DNA from 2 places in the Cupriavidus sp. H39 genome. Region 2 is predicted to be linked to the other one. Evidence: predicted binding sites of a transcription regulator. Region 2 holds the regulator's gene; the other holds the start of a gene.
The links. The regulator LexA, encoded in region 2, represses DNA repair genes until DNA is damaged. The targets are predictions, from matches to a motif close to ACTGTATNNNNATACAGT.
Positions count from the first base shown of each region.

Region 1: the regulator LexA is predicted to act here: its motif matches at 4,656-4,673, upstream of ACOCMH_RS18185 (ATP-dependent helicase).

Region 1 covers NZ_CP189848.1:592,445-600,772, forward strand. Annotated here, with positions in the region: gene ACOCMH_RS18170 (D-alanyl-D-alanine carboxypeptidase family protein) at 1-509, shown strand, start outside; gene ACOCMH_RS18175 (HP0495 family protein) at 571-879, shown strand; gene ACOCMH_RS18180 (class I SAM-dependent rRNA methyltransferase) at 1,103-2,299, shown strand; gene ACOCMH_RS18185 (ATP-dependent helicase) at 2,513-4,612, opposite strand; gene ACOCMH_RS18190 (TlpA disulfide reductase family protein) at 4,767-5,300, opposite strand; gene ACOCMH_RS18195 (thioredoxin) at 5,405-5,911, opposite strand; gene ACOCMH_RS18200 (hypothetical protein) at 6,043-6,645, shown strand; gene ACOCMH_RS18205 (LysE family transporter) at 6,725-7,366, shown strand; gene ACOCMH_RS18210 (hypothetical protein) at 7,444-7,632, shown strand; gene ACOCMH_RS18215 (GntR family transcriptional regulator) at 7,614-8,328, opposite strand, start outside.
Region 2 covers NZ_CP189848.1:2,350,036-2,358,363, forward strand. Annotated here, with positions in the region: gene ACOCMH_RS26235 (replicative DNA helicase) at 41-1,432, opposite strand; gene rplI (50S ribosomal protein L9) at 1,597-2,049, opposite strand; gene rpsR (30S ribosomal protein S18) at 2,082-2,360, opposite strand; gene priB (primosomal replication protein N) at 2,364-2,663, opposite strand; gene rpsF (30S ribosomal protein S6) at 2,750-3,124, opposite strand; gene ACOCMH_RS26260 (asparaginase) at 3,244-4,236, opposite strand; gene lexA (transcriptional repressor LexA) at 4,489-5,142, shown strand; gene ACOCMH_RS26270 (hypothetical protein) at 5,256-5,426, shown strand; gene ACOCMH_RS26275 (hypothetical protein) at 5,465-5,809, opposite strand; tRNA gene ACOCMH_RS26280 (tRNA-His) at 5,900-5,975, opposite strand; gene ACOCMH_RS26285 (hypothetical protein) at 6,078-6,356, opposite strand; gene dusA (tRNA dihydrouridine(20/20a) synthase DusA) at 7,348-8,328, opposite strand, start outside.

The DNA of each region.
Region 1 (8,328 bases), 1.8 Mb from region 2:
ACGGCGTCAAGACCGGCCACACCAAGTCCGCCGGCTATTGCCTGATCTCGTCGGCCAAGCGGCCGCTGGCCAACGTGCCGGACGGCTCGCGCCGCCTGATCTCGATCGTGATCGGCACCACCACCGAACAGGTGCGCACCCAGGAAAGCCTGAAGATCCTCAACTATGGCTTCCAGTTCTTCGACACGCTGCGCCTGTACGACAAGGGCCAGGTGCTGGCCACGCCGGACATCTACAAGGGCAAGAACGGCACGATCAAGATCGGCGTGCAGAACGAGACCTTCGTCACCGTGCCCAAGGGCACCGGCGGGCGCCTCAAGCCGGTGCTGGAGCGCCAGGAACTGCTGATCGCGCCGATCTCGGCGGGCCAGCAGGTGGGCATGGTCAAGCTGATGGATGGCAACAACAAGGTGGCTGAATTCCCGGTGGTGGCACTGGAAGAAGTGCCCGAGGCCGGCTTCTTCGGCCGCCTGTGGGACACCATCCGCCTGTGGTTCAAGCGCAAGTGACCTGAATGCGCGCGAGCCGGCGTGCCACGCGGCGCGCCGGCCTTGCGCCGGAGAATCCGAGATGACGACCGACAACCAAGGCAGCGGTAACAAGCCCGGCGAGATCCCGCCGGAGCAGTCGCTGATCGAATATCCGAGCCATTTCCCGATCAAGGTGATGGGCACGATGCAGGACGGCTTCGCCGAAGCCATCGTCACGCTGGTGCAGGAGTTCGACCCCGACTTCCACGCCGGCAAGATGGAAATGCGCCCGTCGAGCAAGGGCAACTACCTGGGCCTGACCGTGACGGTGTGGGTCACCAGCCGCGAGCAGCTCGATGACCTGTACCGGGCATTGACTTCGCATCCGATGGTGAAGGTGGTGCTGTAAGAAGGACTGTTGTAAGACTTTCTCTCCCGTACTGTTTGCTCCCCTCTTCCGCCTGCGGGAGAGGGGCCGGGGGTGAGGGCAGGCGCGGGCAATACCGACGCGCGTCACTTCGTTGATACTCCGGCCCTCACTTCCAACCCCTCTCCTGCCCGCGGGAGAGGGGAGCCACTCCCGCCGTGTGTAAAGCGCATCGGGCGTGGCATTGCTTCCTCCCCATACCAACATGAACACCATCACCCTGAAACCCGGCAAGGAAAAATCCCTGCTGCGCCGCCACCCGTGGATCTATGCTACGGGCATCGCCACCACCGAAGGCCGCTGCGAGCCGGGCGCCACCGTGATCGTGCACGCCGCCGACGGGCGTTTCCTGGCCAAGGCCGCCTACAGCCCCGAATCGCAGATCCGCGCGCGCGTGTGGACCTTCGACGAGAACGAGCCGGTCGACCATGCGCTGTTCAAGCGCCGCGTGGCGGCGGCCATTGCCTACCGCCGCCAGTGGGTCAAGGACAGCGACGCGGTGCGGCTCATCTTCGGCGAGTCCGACCGGCTGCCGGGGCTCATCGTCGATTACTACGGCAACGGTGACTCCGGCCAACTGGTGTGCCAGTTCAATTCGGCGGGCGTCGAGCACTGGAAGACCGCGATCGTGCAGGCGCTGGTCAAGGAGACCGGCTGCCCCAACGTCTACGAGCGCTCCGACGCCGCGGTGCGCCAGCGCGAGGGGCTCGAGCTGGTGACCGGCGTGCTGGCCGGCGCCGAGCCCGATCCGGCGTTGTCGGTGACCGAGCACGGCGTGCGTTATTACGTCGACGTGCGCAACGGCCACAAGACCGGCTTCTATGTCGACCAGCGCGACAACCGCAAGCTGGTCGGCGACCTGGCCGCGGGGCGCGAGGTGCTGAACTGCTTCTGCTATACCGGCGGCTTTTCGCTCGCGGCGTTGCGCGGCGGTGCCACCGCGGTGACGTCGATCGATTCGTCGGGCGAGGCGCTGAAGATCGCCGCGGGCAACGTGGCGCTGAACGGGTTTGATGCCGGGCGCGCAGCCTGGCTCGACGCCGACGTATTCAAGACGCTGCGCGAATTCCGGGCCGAAGGGCGGCAGTTCGACCTGATCGTGCTGGACCCGCCCAAGTTCGCGCCATCGGCGCAGCATATCGACCGCGCCGCACGCGCCTACAAGGAAATCAACCTGGTCGGCATGCAACTGCTGCGCCCGGGCGGGCTGCTGTTCACGTATTCGTGCTCGGGGGCCATCAGCATGGAGCTGTTCCAGAAGATCGTGGCCGGGGCGGTGACCGATGCGCGGGCGGATGCCCGCATCCTGCGCAGGCTGTCGGCCGGCACGGATCATCCGATGCTGGCGGCGTTTCCGGAAGGGGAGTATTTGAAGGGGTTGCTGCTGGAGAAGGTGGCCTGATGCGAAGGCTGACGAGCGGCGATGGCCTTAAGCCGCCCGCTTGTTTTCTCCCCTCTCCCGCGCGCGGGAGAGGGGCGGGGGTGAGGGCGGGCGCTTGCTCGAAGTGAAGCGCCTCATGCTTGGCACACGCCAGCCCTCACCCCCGGCCCCTCTCCCACTGCGTGGGAGAGGGGAGCGAACCGGCGGGCTCGGCAAAGTCGGCCGACCGCTCGATCACCGCCACATATTCCGCATCCGGCCCGCCAGGTCCACCGGCGCCAGCGCCGGCTTCACCGCGGCTTCGCCCGGCATCGGCGGCGGCGGCCACGAGCGGCTGTAGAAATTCGGCATCACCCGGTTTGGCAGGAAGCGCGTGCGCGACGCATACACATGCCGGTCGCCGAAGCCCACTTGCTGGTGCACATAGAACCGCTGCGGCACGATCACATCGAGGTGGTCCTTGGCCCGGGTCATCGCCACGTACAGCAGTCGCCGCTCTTCCTCGATCTCTTCCGTGGTGCCGGTGGCCAGGTCGCTCGGCATGCAGCCGTCGACGGCATTCAGCACATACACCGCCTTCCACTCCTGGCCCTTGGCCGAATGGATGGTCGACAGGATCAGGTAGTCCTCGTCGCGCGAGGGCACGCGGGACTCATCGCTGGAGGCGCTGGGCGGGTCCAGCGTCAGCTCGGTCAGGAAGCGCTCGCGCGCGCCGTAGGTGGCGGCGATGCGCTCCAGCTGCTGCAGGTCGGCCTGGCGCGCGGCGGCGTCGTCGTGCAGCCGTTCCAGGTGCGGCGCATACCAGCCCAGCACCTGCTCGAATTCCGATGGCCATGGCGAGGTCGGCGCCATCAGCGCGCGTGCCAGCCCCAGCAGGTCAGCCCACGCGGGCGCCGCGGCCGGCGGCGGCTCGAAGGCTTCCAGCGAGAACAGCGGCTCGGTCGCCATCGCCAGCGCATCGAGCACGCGCGCCGCGGTCTTGGGGCCGATGCCTGGCAGCAGCTGCAACGTGCGGAAGCCCGCCATGCGGTCGCGCGGGTTTTCCAGCCAGCGCACCACCGCCAGCACGTCCTTGACGTGGGTGGATTCCAGGAACTTGAGGCCGCCGAACTTTACGAACGGGATATTGCGCCGTGCCAGCTCGATCTCCACCTGCGCGCTGTGGTCGGCGGCGCGGAACAGTACCGCCTGCGCCATCAGCGCGAGGCCGGCCTCGCGCCGCGCCAGCACCTGCTCGACCACGTAGCGGGCCTGGTCGGCCTCGTCGTTGACCACGACCACGCCGGGCTTTTCGGCGGACTGGCGCTCGGACCACAGGTCCTTGGTATAGCGCTCGGCCGCCAGCCCGATCACCGCGTTGGCGGCCTGCAGGATCGGCTGCGTCGAACGGTAGTTCTGCGACAGCGTGACCTGCTGCGCGGCCGGCGTGAACTGCGCGGGAAAATCCAGGATATTGCGCACGCTGGCGCCGCGGAAGGCGTAGATCGACTGCGCGTCGTCGCCGACCACGGTCAGGCCGCGTCCGTCGGGCCGCATGGCCAGCAAAATCGACGCCTGCAGCGCATTGGTGTCCTGGTATTCGTCGACCAGGATATGGTCGAAGCGCGCGCCCATGTCCTGCGCGATGGTGGGCTCGGCCATGGCCTGGGCCCAGTACAGCAGCAGGTCGTCGTAGTCCAGCACGTGCTGTTTCTGCTTGGCCTCGACATAGCCGGCGAACAGCGTGCGCAGCGCGTCGGCCCACATCGCGTAGCGCGGAAACTGCTGCTTGAGCACGTCTTCCAGCGGCGCCTGGGTGTTGACCACGCGCGAATAGATCGCGAGGCAGGTTTCCTTCTTGGGGAAGCGGCTGGCGGTCTCGGACAGGCCCAGGTCGTGGCGCACCACGTGCATCAGGTCGGCCGAGTCGCCGCGGTCGCTGATGGTGAAGGCGGGCGACAGGCCCAGCGTCTCGGCATATTCGCGCAGCAGCCGTGCGCCGATGGCGTGGAAAGTGCCGGACCACTGCAGCGCCGCGCGGCCCGCGCCGGTGCTGGTGCCCAGCGCGTGGTCGACGATGCGCTCGACGCGCCGGCCCATCTCGGCCGCGGCGCGGCGCGAGAACGTCAACAGCAGGATGCGGCGCGGATCGGCGCCGCCCAGTACCAGGTGTGCCACCCGGTGCGCCAGCGTATTGGTCTTGCCCGAGCCGGCCCCGGCGATGATCAGCAGCGGCGCCTCGCTGCCGTGCTCGACCGCGGCGCGCTGCTCCCGGTTGAGCCGGGACAGGTAGGCGGGAACGGCTTCGGCGTCAGGTGCGGCGAGTTCGGCGGCGGGGGCAAGGTCCAGGGTCACGGGTGAGGCCGGCAGAAGGGAGGCTTGGAAAAGACTGGCGCCAACTGTATATCCATACAGCCTCCCCGCGCAACCCGCCACACGGCCGATCGCTGCCAAAAACAAAAAAAGGTGCTCGATGAGCACCTTTTCGCAGGCGTTGGCAGCGCCGCTGTTACGCGGATTTTGCCAGCGCGCCGTCGAGCAGCTTGTGCAGCGCTTCCCATTCGGGCTCGCCCACATAGCGCTTCAGGATGCGGCCGTCCTTGTCGACCACGAAGGTGGTCGGCGTCAGCCCCACGTCGCCGAAGGCCTTGGCCGCGCTGCCGTCGGTGTCCATCGCCACCTTGAACGGCAGCCCGCGCGTCTTGGCGTAGTTCATCACATACATGGGGGGGTCATAGTTCATCGCCACCGCGACGAATTCGAGGCCTTTGCCCTTGAACTGCTCGTAGGTCCTGACCATGTCCGGCATCTCCTTGATGCAGGTGGCGCAGCTGGTGGCCCAGAAGTTGACCAGGTAGACCTTGCCCTTGAGGTCGGCGGTGCTGACCTTTTCGCCCGACAGCAGCGTGAAGGTGGCGGCGGGCGCGGTACCGGACGGCGATAGCGCGCGGTAGCCGAACCATCCCAGCAGCGCCAGTACCACCACGGCGGCGACGATGGGCCATGGCTTGCGGGAGGTCTTGGGGGCAGCGGTAGTGGTCATGAAATCCGGCTCGGCAGGTTCGGTCAGCAGTGGGACATTCTAATGCGGCCGGCGTTCGCGCGCTGTGCGGAACCGCCTTGCGGCAATCCGCCGCAGCCCTTCAGTCACTTCTGCGCGGCGACGGCGGCGCGGGCCTGCGTCAGCGCCTGTTCCAGGTAGGCGCCGTAGAAGTCGGGCTGCATGCCGCGCAGCGGGCTGGCGGCGGCGCGGCCCTGGCGGTCCAGGAACAGCACCGTGGGCGCCACCCTGACCTGCTGCGCCCGCGCCCAGGCGCGCGCGGTGGTCAGGCTGCCGTCGGCAGCGCGCAGCGGGGTGTCGGCGGTCATGTCGAGTTCGCGCACTGCGATCTCGCCCGCGGCCGCCTGCGGGCCGAGGTAGTTGCGCCGCACCGCGTCGCAATAGCCGCAGCCGGGCAGCGACACCAGCACCACCAGCGGCTCGCCGCGGCGCGCCGCGTCGGCGCCGTGGGCGGCGAGGTCAGTGGCCGGCGGCAGGTGCGGCGGGCTGGCGGCGGCAGCCAGGCCGGCCACGGCGGCCAGCAACACGCCCGCGGCCAGCCAGGGCAGGCGAGTGCTGGCTACGGCAAGTCGGGCAAGGCGAGGAGCGGGCATGGCGGATCTGGGGGCGGCGGAGCGGCGCGGCAAGCACTGGCGCGCCGCTTCCGGGATAATACCGGTTTCCGCGCGCCGGCGATGCGCCCGTGCGCGACCATCCCGCACCTGCCCTTCGCCCCCGTTTTTCCATGCGCCCCGTGCTGCCCCCGCTGAGCCCTGTCGCCGTGCCCCGCTGGTCCCTGACGTGCTGCGCCGCGCTGCTGGCGCTGGCCCTGTGCGCCTGTTCGCCGCGCTATGACTGGCGCACCATCCAGTCGGGCGAAGGCGGCTACGCCGCGCTCTATCCCGGCAAGCCCACCAGCGCCGCCCGCGACGTGACCATTGCCGGGCGCAAGCTGCCGATGACGATGGAAGCCGCACGCGTCGACGAGACCCTCTTCGCCGTGGGCGTGGTGACGCTGCCCGCCGACGATGAAGCGCTGCGGCGCGAGGCCCTGGCGGCGATGCAGGCCGGCCTGCTGGCCAACCTGGGCACGCTGTCGGGCGAGGCGCGCACGCGGCCGGTCACCATCATGAGCGCGGACCGGCCGGGCCGACCGCTGGCCGGCCTGGAACTGCAGGCCAGCGGCGTGTCGCCGCAGGACCAGTCGCCGCGCCGTCTCAGCGCGCGGCTGGTGGCGGTGGGCGTGCACGCCTACCAGGCGGTGGTGCTGGAATCCGGCGAGGCCGCGCGCGACGCGCGCCAGGCTGAGCAAGTGGAGCAGTTCCTGGGCGGGTTCCACCCGCTCTGAGGCACCGCGCCCCAATCCATCACAGGTGCCCGGGCTGCAGTGCGTGGCCCGGCATGGTTGACGTCAAAGGAGAGTCGAAATGCGTTGGGAAGTCTGGTTGGCCTATTTCGCCGCGTGCTGGGTGATTGCCGTCTCGCCGGGATCGGGCGCGGTGCTGTCGATGAGCCATGGGCTGTCGTACGGGCTGCGCCGGACCACCACCACCATCTTCGGCCTGCAGGCCGGGCTGGTGATCGTGCTGCTGGTGGCCGGCGGCGGGCTGGGCGCGCTGCTGCTGGCCTCGGAGCAGGCCTTCATGGTGGTCAAGACGGTTGGCGCGCTGTACCTGATCTACCTCGGCATCCAGCAATGGCGCGCCAGGGTGGAAGCGGGTTCGGTGCAGGACGGCGGCCCCGCGCGCGTGGCCGTGATGAGCCGGCGCCGGCGCTTTGCCACGGGCTTGCTTACCAACGTGACCAACCCCAAGGGCATTATCTTCATGGTCGCGGTGCTGCCGCAGTTCATCGACCCGAACCGGCCGCTGGCACCGCAGCTGGCGATCCTGGCCGCCACCATGTGCGGCGTCGACCTGGTGGTGATGCATGGCTACGCGCTGCTGGCGTCGCGCATGCAGGGGCTGTTCCGCAATGCGCGCGCGGTGCTGTGGCAGAACCGGTTTTTCGGCAGCGTGCTGATGGCGGTGGGCGCGGCGCTGTTCTTCGTGCGCCGCCAGCACGCCTGACCGGCACGGGATCCGCACTGGCGTGGGCGGGCGGGGTTTGCTTCAATGAGGAAGAAGCCCAGCCACGGAGACCTCGCATGCCCGCCTCGCTGAACCCCATCGCCGGTGCACGCCCGCATCCGCGCCATACCGTGCCCCCGGCGGAAGAGCCAGCGCCGCCGGGCGTGCCCCCCGACCTGCCGTTGCCGCCCGAGGAAGACCCGCCCCCGCCGCCGGTGGAGCCGCCCGTGGCCGGCGCCGCCGGGCGCTATTGCTTGAGCTCGTAAAAGTCGTTCAGGCAGTACGCGTCGGTCAGTTCGACCGGCTTGTCGCCATGGGTGTAGCCGGTGCGGCGGATATGCAGCAGGGGCTCGCCCGGCCTGATGCCCAGGCGCGCGGCCAGTTCCTCGGTGGCCACGACGGCGCGCAGTGTCTCGGTGACGCGCAGCACCGGCTTGCCGATCCGCTCCAGGTAGGCGTAGAGCGATTCGCCGATGGCGCTGGCGTCGGGCAGCACGGCCAGCGCCAGCGTGGTCACATCCATCCAGTAAATCTGTCCGTCAGCCTTGCGCAGCCGCGTCAGCCTGACGATCTCGTCGCCCTCGGGCAGGGCCAGCTCAGCGCTTTCCTGCGCGGTGGCGCGGCGGCGCTCGAACGCCACCAGCTCGCTCGCCGGCGTCATGCCGCGCCGGCGCGCCAGCTCGCTGAAGTTGTCGAGCCGCGCCGGCCTGGGCTCGGCGCGCGGCGCGATAAAGGTGCCCGCGCCATGGCTGCGCGTGATGGTGCCTTCCTCGGCCAGCACCTGTAGCGCGCGCCGTGCGGTGACGCGCGAAATCCCCAGCGAATCGACCAGCGTGCGCTCCGACGGCAGCGCATCGCCCACCCGCCATTGTCCGGCCTGGATGGCGGCGGTCAGCTTGCGCGCCACCTGCAGGTAGATCGGCGTGGCGTCCGCCTCGTCCGGCCTGAGGGCCTGCAGCCGT
Region 2 (8,328 bases):
GACGGGATGGCACCGAGGATGGCTGCCCCGCTTGACTTCGTCAGGTGTCGTTGTCGAAGAAAGCCGGGCCGCCGCTGAAGTTGTCGAACTTCGTGAACTGGCCGAGGAAGGTCAGGCGCACCGTGCCGATCGGGCCGTTACGCTGCTTGCCGATGATGATCTCGGCGGTGCCCTTGTCCTGCGAGTCGGCGTTATAGACTTCGTCGCGGTAGATGAACAGGATCACGTCGGCATCCTGTTCGATAGCGCCGGATTCGCGCAGGTCGGACATCACCGGGCGCTTGTTGGGACGCTGCTCCAGGCTTCGGTTCAGCTGCGACAGCGCGATCACCGGGCAATTCAGCTCCTTCGCCAGGCCCTTCAGGGAACGGGAAATTTCTGAAATTTCCGTGGCGCGGTTCTCGCCGCCACCCGAACCCGACATCAGCTGCAGGTAGTCGATGATGATCAGGCCCAGCTGCCCGCACTGGCGTGCCAGGCGGCGCGAGCGGGCGCGCAGTTCCATCGGGTTCAGCGCCGGGGTTTCGTCGATGAACAGCTGGGTGTCGTTCATGCGCTGGATCGCATGCGTCAGCCGCGGCCAGTCTTCGTCGAGCAAGCGCCCGGTCCGCAGCCGGTGCTGGTCGAGGCGGCCGACCGAGCCCAGCATACGCATGGCCAGCTGCGTGCCCGCCATTTCCATCGAGAACACGGCGACCGGCAAGCCCTGCTCCACCGCCACGTGCTCGCCGATATTCAGCGAGAACGCCGTCTTGCCCATCGACGGGCGGCCGGCGACGATGACCAGGTCGCCCGGCTGCATGCCGCTGGTCATCTTGTCCAGGTCGATGAAGCCGGTCGGCACGCCGGTGACATCGGTGGTCGAATCGCGGTGATACAGCTCGTCGATGCGCTCCACCACCTGGGTCAGCAGCGGCTGGATTTCCTGGAAGCCCTTCTGCCCGCGCGAGCCCTCTTCGGCGATCGCAAAGACCTTGGACTCGGCCTCGTCGAGCAACTCGCGCACTTCGCGGCCCTTGGGCGCGAACGCGGCTGAAGCGATATCGTCGGCCACCGTCACCAGCTTGCGCAGCACCGAGCGCTCGCGCACGATTTCCGCGTAGCGGCGGATATTGGCCGCGCTGGGGGTGTTCTGCGCCAGCGAATTCAGGTACGCCAGCCCGCCCACCTCTTCGGCCTTGCCGGCCACTTGCAGCATCTCGTAGACCGTGATCACGTCGGCCGGCTTGGTGGCCGAGATCAACCGGGCGATGCTCTGGAAGATCATCCGGTGGTCGAAACGGTAGAAATCCGCCTCGGAAAGAAAGTCCGCGATGCGGTCCCAGGCGGCGTTGTCCAGCAGCAGGCCACCCAGCACCGATTGCTCGGCTTCGATGGAGTGCGGCGGGACCTTGAGGTTATCGAGTTGGGGGTCGGCGACGGGCGCGTTCATGGGGAGGGATTATAACGGCGGGCGGACACACTTCGACGTACATTTGGCGACTGCGCCGTCAAAGGCAGGCGGGCAACAAAAAAGGCAGGAGCCGGGGCTCCTGCCTTCTTTGCCATGCTTGCGGGCTTTGGCCGGCGCGATGCGCTGGCCGAGGCGGCGCGTCCTTAGACGCTCTCGCCCACCACCGACACGGTCACGTCGACCACGACGTCCGTGTGCAGCGCAACGCTGACCGGGTGGTCGCCGACCATCTTCAGCGGACCGTTCGGCATGCGAACCTGAGCCTTTTCCAGCTTGTAGCCTTGGCCAGCCAGGGCTTCAGCGATGTCGGCGTTGGTCACCGAACCGAACAGGCGGCCGTCGACACCCGACTTCTGCGAGATCTGGACGGTCAGGCCGTTCAGCTTCTCGCCTTCGGCTTGCGCGGCGGCCAGCTTCTCGGCGGCGGCCTTCTCCAGCTCGGCGCGCTTGACTTCGAATTCGGCGATCGCGGATTGCGTGGCGCGGCGGGCCTTCTTGCCCGGGATCAGGAAGTTACGGGCGTAACCGTCCTTCACCTTGACGATGTCACCCAGGTTGCCCAGGTTGACGACTTTTTCCAGCAGAATGATTTGCATCGTGTTCTCTCCTTGACGGACCTAGGGCCTGATCAGTTCTTGTGCAGGTCGGTGTACGGCATCAGCGCGAGGAAACGCGCGCGCTTGATGGCCGTATCCAGCTGACGCTGATAGTGGGCCTTGGTACCGGTCAGGCGGGCCGGCGTGATCTTGCCGTTGTCGCCGATGAAGTCCTTCAGGGTGTCCAGATCCTTGTAGTCGATCTGTTCCACGCCAGCCACGGTGAAGCGGCAGAAGCGCTTGCGCTTGAACAGCGGGTTCTGTTGCTGGAAGCGCTTCTTGTTCTTGTTGTCACGTTTGACGAATGCCATGATTCAATCCTTTTCGAATGCTTTACATCCAGTGATGTGAAAGACGAGAGCCTTGCTGTTGCGGTGCTTGCGGGTCAGGAATCCTTCGCAGTCGAGCAGCGTGCCGAGCGGCAGCCGCTCCAGACGCTGGCCAACCTGGCCGATCCCCATCGCTGCGATTGCAAACTCGACCTGCCGCGGCGTGTTCGCCTCGACGGCCTCGCCGCTGTACTGCAGGATGCAGTTGACGACGGGGACCCCGGCCGGGGTATAGCGCAGGGCATCGCGTTCCGCCAGGGTGGCGGCAAGCCGAAGCTGGTTCAACGCGGGGCCTCTTGCTGGTTGCAATCCTTGCTGTTTCCCGTGCCCTGGCCGACGCTGTCAGCCACGGCGCGCACCGCAGTCCGCACTCAGGCGGCCTGGGCTTCGGTGGTCGTTTGCGCGGCCTTGCGGGCTTCTTCGCGCTGCACTTCCTTCATCATCGGCGAAGGTGCGGTCTCGGCCTTCTTGGTCTGCACGATCAGGTGGCGCAGGACGGCGTCGTTGAACTTGAACGCGTGTTCCAGTTCAGCCAGCGTTTCCTTGCCGCATTCGATGTTGAGGCAAACGTAGTGAGCCTTGGCCAGCTTCTGGATCATGTAAGCCATCTGGCGACGGCCCCAGTCTTCCACGCGGTGAACGTTGCCGTTCTGCGAGGTCACGAGCTGCTTGTAGCGCTCGATCATGGCCGGCACTTGTTCGCTCTGGTCCGGGTGGACGATGAAGACGATTTCGTAATGACGCATTGACGCTCCTTTTGGGATTAGCCACCCGGGCGTCACGAGTCCGGTGTGGCAAGGTTAAATAGCCTTAAATTATAGCCCGCCGCACGGCATCAGCGCAAGCCACTGATTACACGGGCAAATCAGGCACTGGCGAACACCGCCTGCAGCCTCGCCGGATCGCGCGCCAATCCCGCATCTGCCGCCAGGGCAAACGCCAGCAACACGCGCGCCTTATAGGGGTTGAGGTCCGCGGCCGACACGAACACACCGTCGGCAGGACTCGGTTGCGGCGGGATCGCCACATGGCCCGCACCGGTACGCGAACTGCGCACCACCGCCATCCCGGCTCCGGCGGCGTCGGCGAGCGCGGCTGCCAGCACCTCATGGACCGAGCCATTGCCGGCCGCGGCCACCACCAGACCGGCGACACCAGCCTGCACCAGCGCATCCACCACCACCCGCCCAGGCTGGGCATAGCTCGCCACGATCTCCACCACCGGCCAGGCCGCCGGCATCGGCCCGATGATCGACGCCGCCCGCGGCGACCGGACAAAGCGCACATATTCATCCTGGACGAAACCCAGCGGCCCGCACGGCGAAACAAAGGCATCCACCGCCGACGTATGCGCCTTGGCCACGTCGCGCGCCGCGTGGATTTGCTGGTTCAGCACCACCAGCACGCCCTTGCCGCGCGCATCCGGATGGCCGGCGACGCGCACCGCATCCAGCAGGTTCAGCGGCCCGTCCGCCGACAGCGACGTCGACGGACGCATCGCCGCGGTCAGCACCACGGGCACCGGGCACGATTGCGTCAGGTGCAGCGCCATCGCGGTTTCTTCCAGGGTGTCGGTGCCGTGCGTGATCACGATTCCGGCAACGTCCGGCTGCGCCGACCAGTGCCCCACCCGCGCCGCCAGTGTTTGCCAGAGCGCGAAGGTCATGTCCTTGCTGTCGACCTGCGCCACCTGCTCGGCCTCGATGCGGGCGACCGACCGCAAGGGCGGCACCGCGGCCAGCAAGGAGGCCACCGGCACGGTCGCCGCCTGGTAGCGGGCGCTGCTGGCGGCGCTGCCGGCCGCGCCGGCGATGGTGCCGCCAGTGGCCAATACGACAATGCGGGGCAATTGGGTCATGGGATCGCGCAAGGAATCGTTGTGGAAGGCAACCGCGATTGTAGCGGGCGCACGCGCCTTGCCGCTGCCGGGACCAGGCGCACTGCGGACGTCCATGCGACACGCCTCAAAATTCTGCTTGCGCTGACGCCGATACTGTATAAAATCACAGCATACTGTTTAAACATACAGTGCCCGGCCCGCCGGACGCAGGATAACGGACCAGAGTTCCCCGTCATCCGGCCCAGGGGCCCTGCACGGAACGGCGATCCCATGGCGACCCTGACACCCCGGCAGCAGCAGATTTTCGATCTGATCCGCAACACGATCCGCCGCACCGGCTTTCCGCCCACCCGCGCCGAGATCGCAGCGGAGTTCGGTTTTTCCTCGCCCAATGCCGCGGAAGAACATCTGCGCGCACTGGCGCGCAAAGGCGTGATCGAACTGACGCCGGGCGCGTCGCGCGGCATCCGACTGAAGGTAGCGCGCAGCGATTCGGAACTGCCGGACCAGTTCTCGTTGCCGATGGCCGGCGTCATGCAGCTGACGCTGCCGCTGGTAGGGCGCGTGGCGGCCGGCAGCCCCATCCTGGCCGCCGAGCATATCGACCGCCAGTACCAGGTCGATGCCTCGGTCTTCGATGAGCGCCCGGATTATTTGCTGCGCGTGCGCGGGCTGAGCATGCGCGACGCCGGCATCCTCGACGGCGACCTGCTCGCGGTGCGCCGCGCCAGCGAAGCCGCCAACGGCAAGATCGTAGTCGCGCGACTGGGCGACGACGTCACCGTCAAGCGCCTGCAGCGGCGCGGTGGCCATATCGAACTGATTGCCGAGAACCCCGACTTCACCAACATCATCGTCGAGCCCGGTGAAGAGTTCTCGCTGGAAGGCATCGCCGTCGGGCTGATCCGCTCTTCCGGTTTCTAGCGGCCACGATCGCGGGCGGTCAGCCCGCGCGGGCCCACCCGCTCCCATTGCTTTGCAGATGCCGCCCGGCTTGCCGGGTGTTGACCCCGCTTTGCCAAAAAAGAGGTGCCACCATGCCGCAAATCCACCACGTCGCCGCCCGCCGTCCGGTCAAGCCCGTGCCGTTTCGCCAGAGCAAGGGCGTACGCGTCTATCAGGGTACGCAGCGCCGTACCATGGTCGGCAGCATGGCCGCAATCTGCCGCATGCTTGAACTGGAAACCTCCGAAAAACTGGCCGCCTGATATTCGCGGACGCCTTCGACGCGACTGCTCCGCCTCGGTCAGCTACGCGCGCACGCCTTCGCTTCAGCTTCCAGTTCCACCGGCGTCAGCTGGGGAAACCAGGTATCGGTCTTGCGCAATTCCAGCGCGGTGCCGTCGGCCTGTGCCGTCAGCGAGATCAGGTAGGCGTATTGGTATTGGCCGCTTGCGACGGTCTGGCCGATGCGGATTTCGGTTTGATTTTTCGCGGGCAACTGGACCAGCGTCGCGTCATCGCCGAGGTTGTTGCGCAGGCACTTCGCGACATCGGCCATCTTGGCCGGCGTGAACAGGCGCATCGGCGGGCGCGCGCGGACATCTTTCTCGGAAGTACCCGTGGCACACCCTGCCACCATGGTTGCCATCGCTACGCCAATCAGTGCCGCTCGAACAGACATACCACCCCCGGGGAATGCAAAACGGCGCCCTTGCGAGGCGCCGTTCTGGAAAATGCTTGGGGTGGCTGATGGGACTCGAACCCACGACGACAGGAATCACAATCCTGGACTCTACCAACTGAGCTACAGCCACCGTAGAGGTCATCAGCGAAGCGCTGATCGACGAAAAACAAGATTATACAAACAGATTTTCGAGATGGCTAGTATCCCGCACAAAAATTTTTGCCGGACAGGGTCAGGATCGCGGCGGGCTCCATTTGGCCTCGAGCAGGACCGCCTGCTTGATGGCTGCGATGGTTTCTGCTTCGGTATCAAATTGCCCCAGCAACCGGCGTGACTTGCCATTCAGCACGGCTTCCTGCAGCGCCTTGCCTGCGGCAGCGGAAGTACCGGGGTGCCAGCAGTAGCGCGCCGTCCATTTACCATCCTGGAGCTGCTCGGCCACCCAGATCACCCTGAAGTCTTCATAGACGACGCCGAACGGCGCTTCGTTTTCCACGTTGTCTTTGTCCATGCTGCCTCCCCGCCGGCACAGTCCGCATGCCGCGTCCGATCTCCCCTGGGGAACGTGCCGGCCATCGTATCACGGGTCTTGCACTACTCCCGGAAACCCCCGCCAGCCAACCCATATGCTGAACACAGCCCCTACCTCGGCAGGGTTCATGCGGCACGTGCCCGAAGCGATACTCGAGTCCGAGGGACATTGACCCCCCTCGACCTTCCCGTCAGGCGGCCCGCCCCATTGGCCGCCTGCCTCTTTTTCCCTTCCCTTGGCTAGTCGATGCCTCCATGGCGCGCCATGCCTGCGATGGAACCTCCTGCCCGCGAGCGAGACCAACCGACGTGATCGAACACAGCGAACAGGCCATGCAGAACAAGTGTAGATGGAGGACGAGGATACTTGCCGTGATGGCGCTGGCGGGCTGGCTCGGCGGATGCGCTGCAGGCGGCGCCGACGGCAGGGAATCGAGCATCACGACTTACGGCACACTGGACGTGGGCATCAGCCATACGCGATAACGGCCTCGATGCGGATTCAGCGAAAATCCATTCTGCGTGACCGATGGAACGCTTGCGCGGCAAGTTGGTCAAACCCGTTCGTCCCGGTGGTGCCGGCCGAGCGCGCAAAAAAAGAGTCCGCAGCGCGGACTCTTAACTTTAGCGATCTCAAATGCCCTGAAGGCCGTTGCACTCTAACTGCCACGCGGGGAATGCACCATTCGGGTAAACGAAGAGCGCCATGCGGCGAACATCAAATCGCCGACGCGCCAACGAAAAAAAAGCCCGCCGGAGCGGGCTAATAATCAGTTGAAGAAAGCCCTGTATTCGAGGGCAGGCACAGTGTAAGAAAGTGCCCTGCCTCAGCGAATTAGGGGAATCCCTTTCCGGACGCCGCTTTCCGGGCGATCCGGCATCTCATGTGCGGCGCGCGGAGCCCGCGCGCCGCCATGCATATTTTCACGATTCGAAGTTAGAGCGCAGCCTCGGCACGAGGCCGTGCGCGCTTACGCGGCCAGCGGCTCTTCTGCGTGCGGACGCAAATGCGTGCGCGCCTCGTCGAACAGCGCATCCACCTCGGCACGCGTGCGCACCGCATGCATGCGCTTTGCATCGGACAGCACGCGGCGCCAGCCGCGTCCGCCGGCGATGCCACGATGCAGGCCTAGCATGTGCCGTGTCACGGCCCCCATATATCCGCCCTGTTCCACAAGGTCGCCGATATAACGCTGCATCGCCAGTTCGACATCGAGCCGCGATGGCACCGGCGCCCCGGTATCGCCATAGAAGCGCGCGTCCATTTCCGCCAGGACGTACGGCTGGTGATACGCTTCGCGTCCGATCATGACGCCGTCGACATGCTCGAGGTGGGCCACGATTTCATCATGGCTGACGATGCCGCCGTTGATCAGGATCTCAAGCTCCGGAAATTCGCGCTTGAGCTGGTACGCCACCTCATAGCGCAACGGCGGAATCTCGCGGTTTTCCTTCGGGCTCAGGCCCTTCAGGATCGCATTGCGCGCGTGGACGATAAACGTGCCGCAACCCGCCTGCGCCACCTTGCCGACAAAATCGCGAACGAAATCGTAGTGCTCGATCTTGTCGATGCCGATGCGATGCTTCACGGTCACCGGAATCTCCACCGCATCGCGCATCGCCTTCACGCAGTCCGCCACCAATTGCGGCTCGGCCATCAGGCAGGCACCGAAGGCGCCGCGCTGCACCCGCTCGGAGGGGCAGCCGCAATTCAGGTTGATCTCGGCATAGCCCCACTGCTGGCCCAGTTTCGCCGCCATGGCGAGATCGGCCGGCTCGCTGCCGCCCAGTTGCAGCGCGACCGGATGCTCGGCCGCATCGAAGTCGAGGTGGCGCGGCACGTCGCCATGCAGCAGCGCGCCGGTGGTCACCATTTCGGTATACAGCCAAGTGTGGCGGCTGAGCTGGCGATGGAACATGCGGCAATGACGGTCGGTCCAGTCCATCATCGG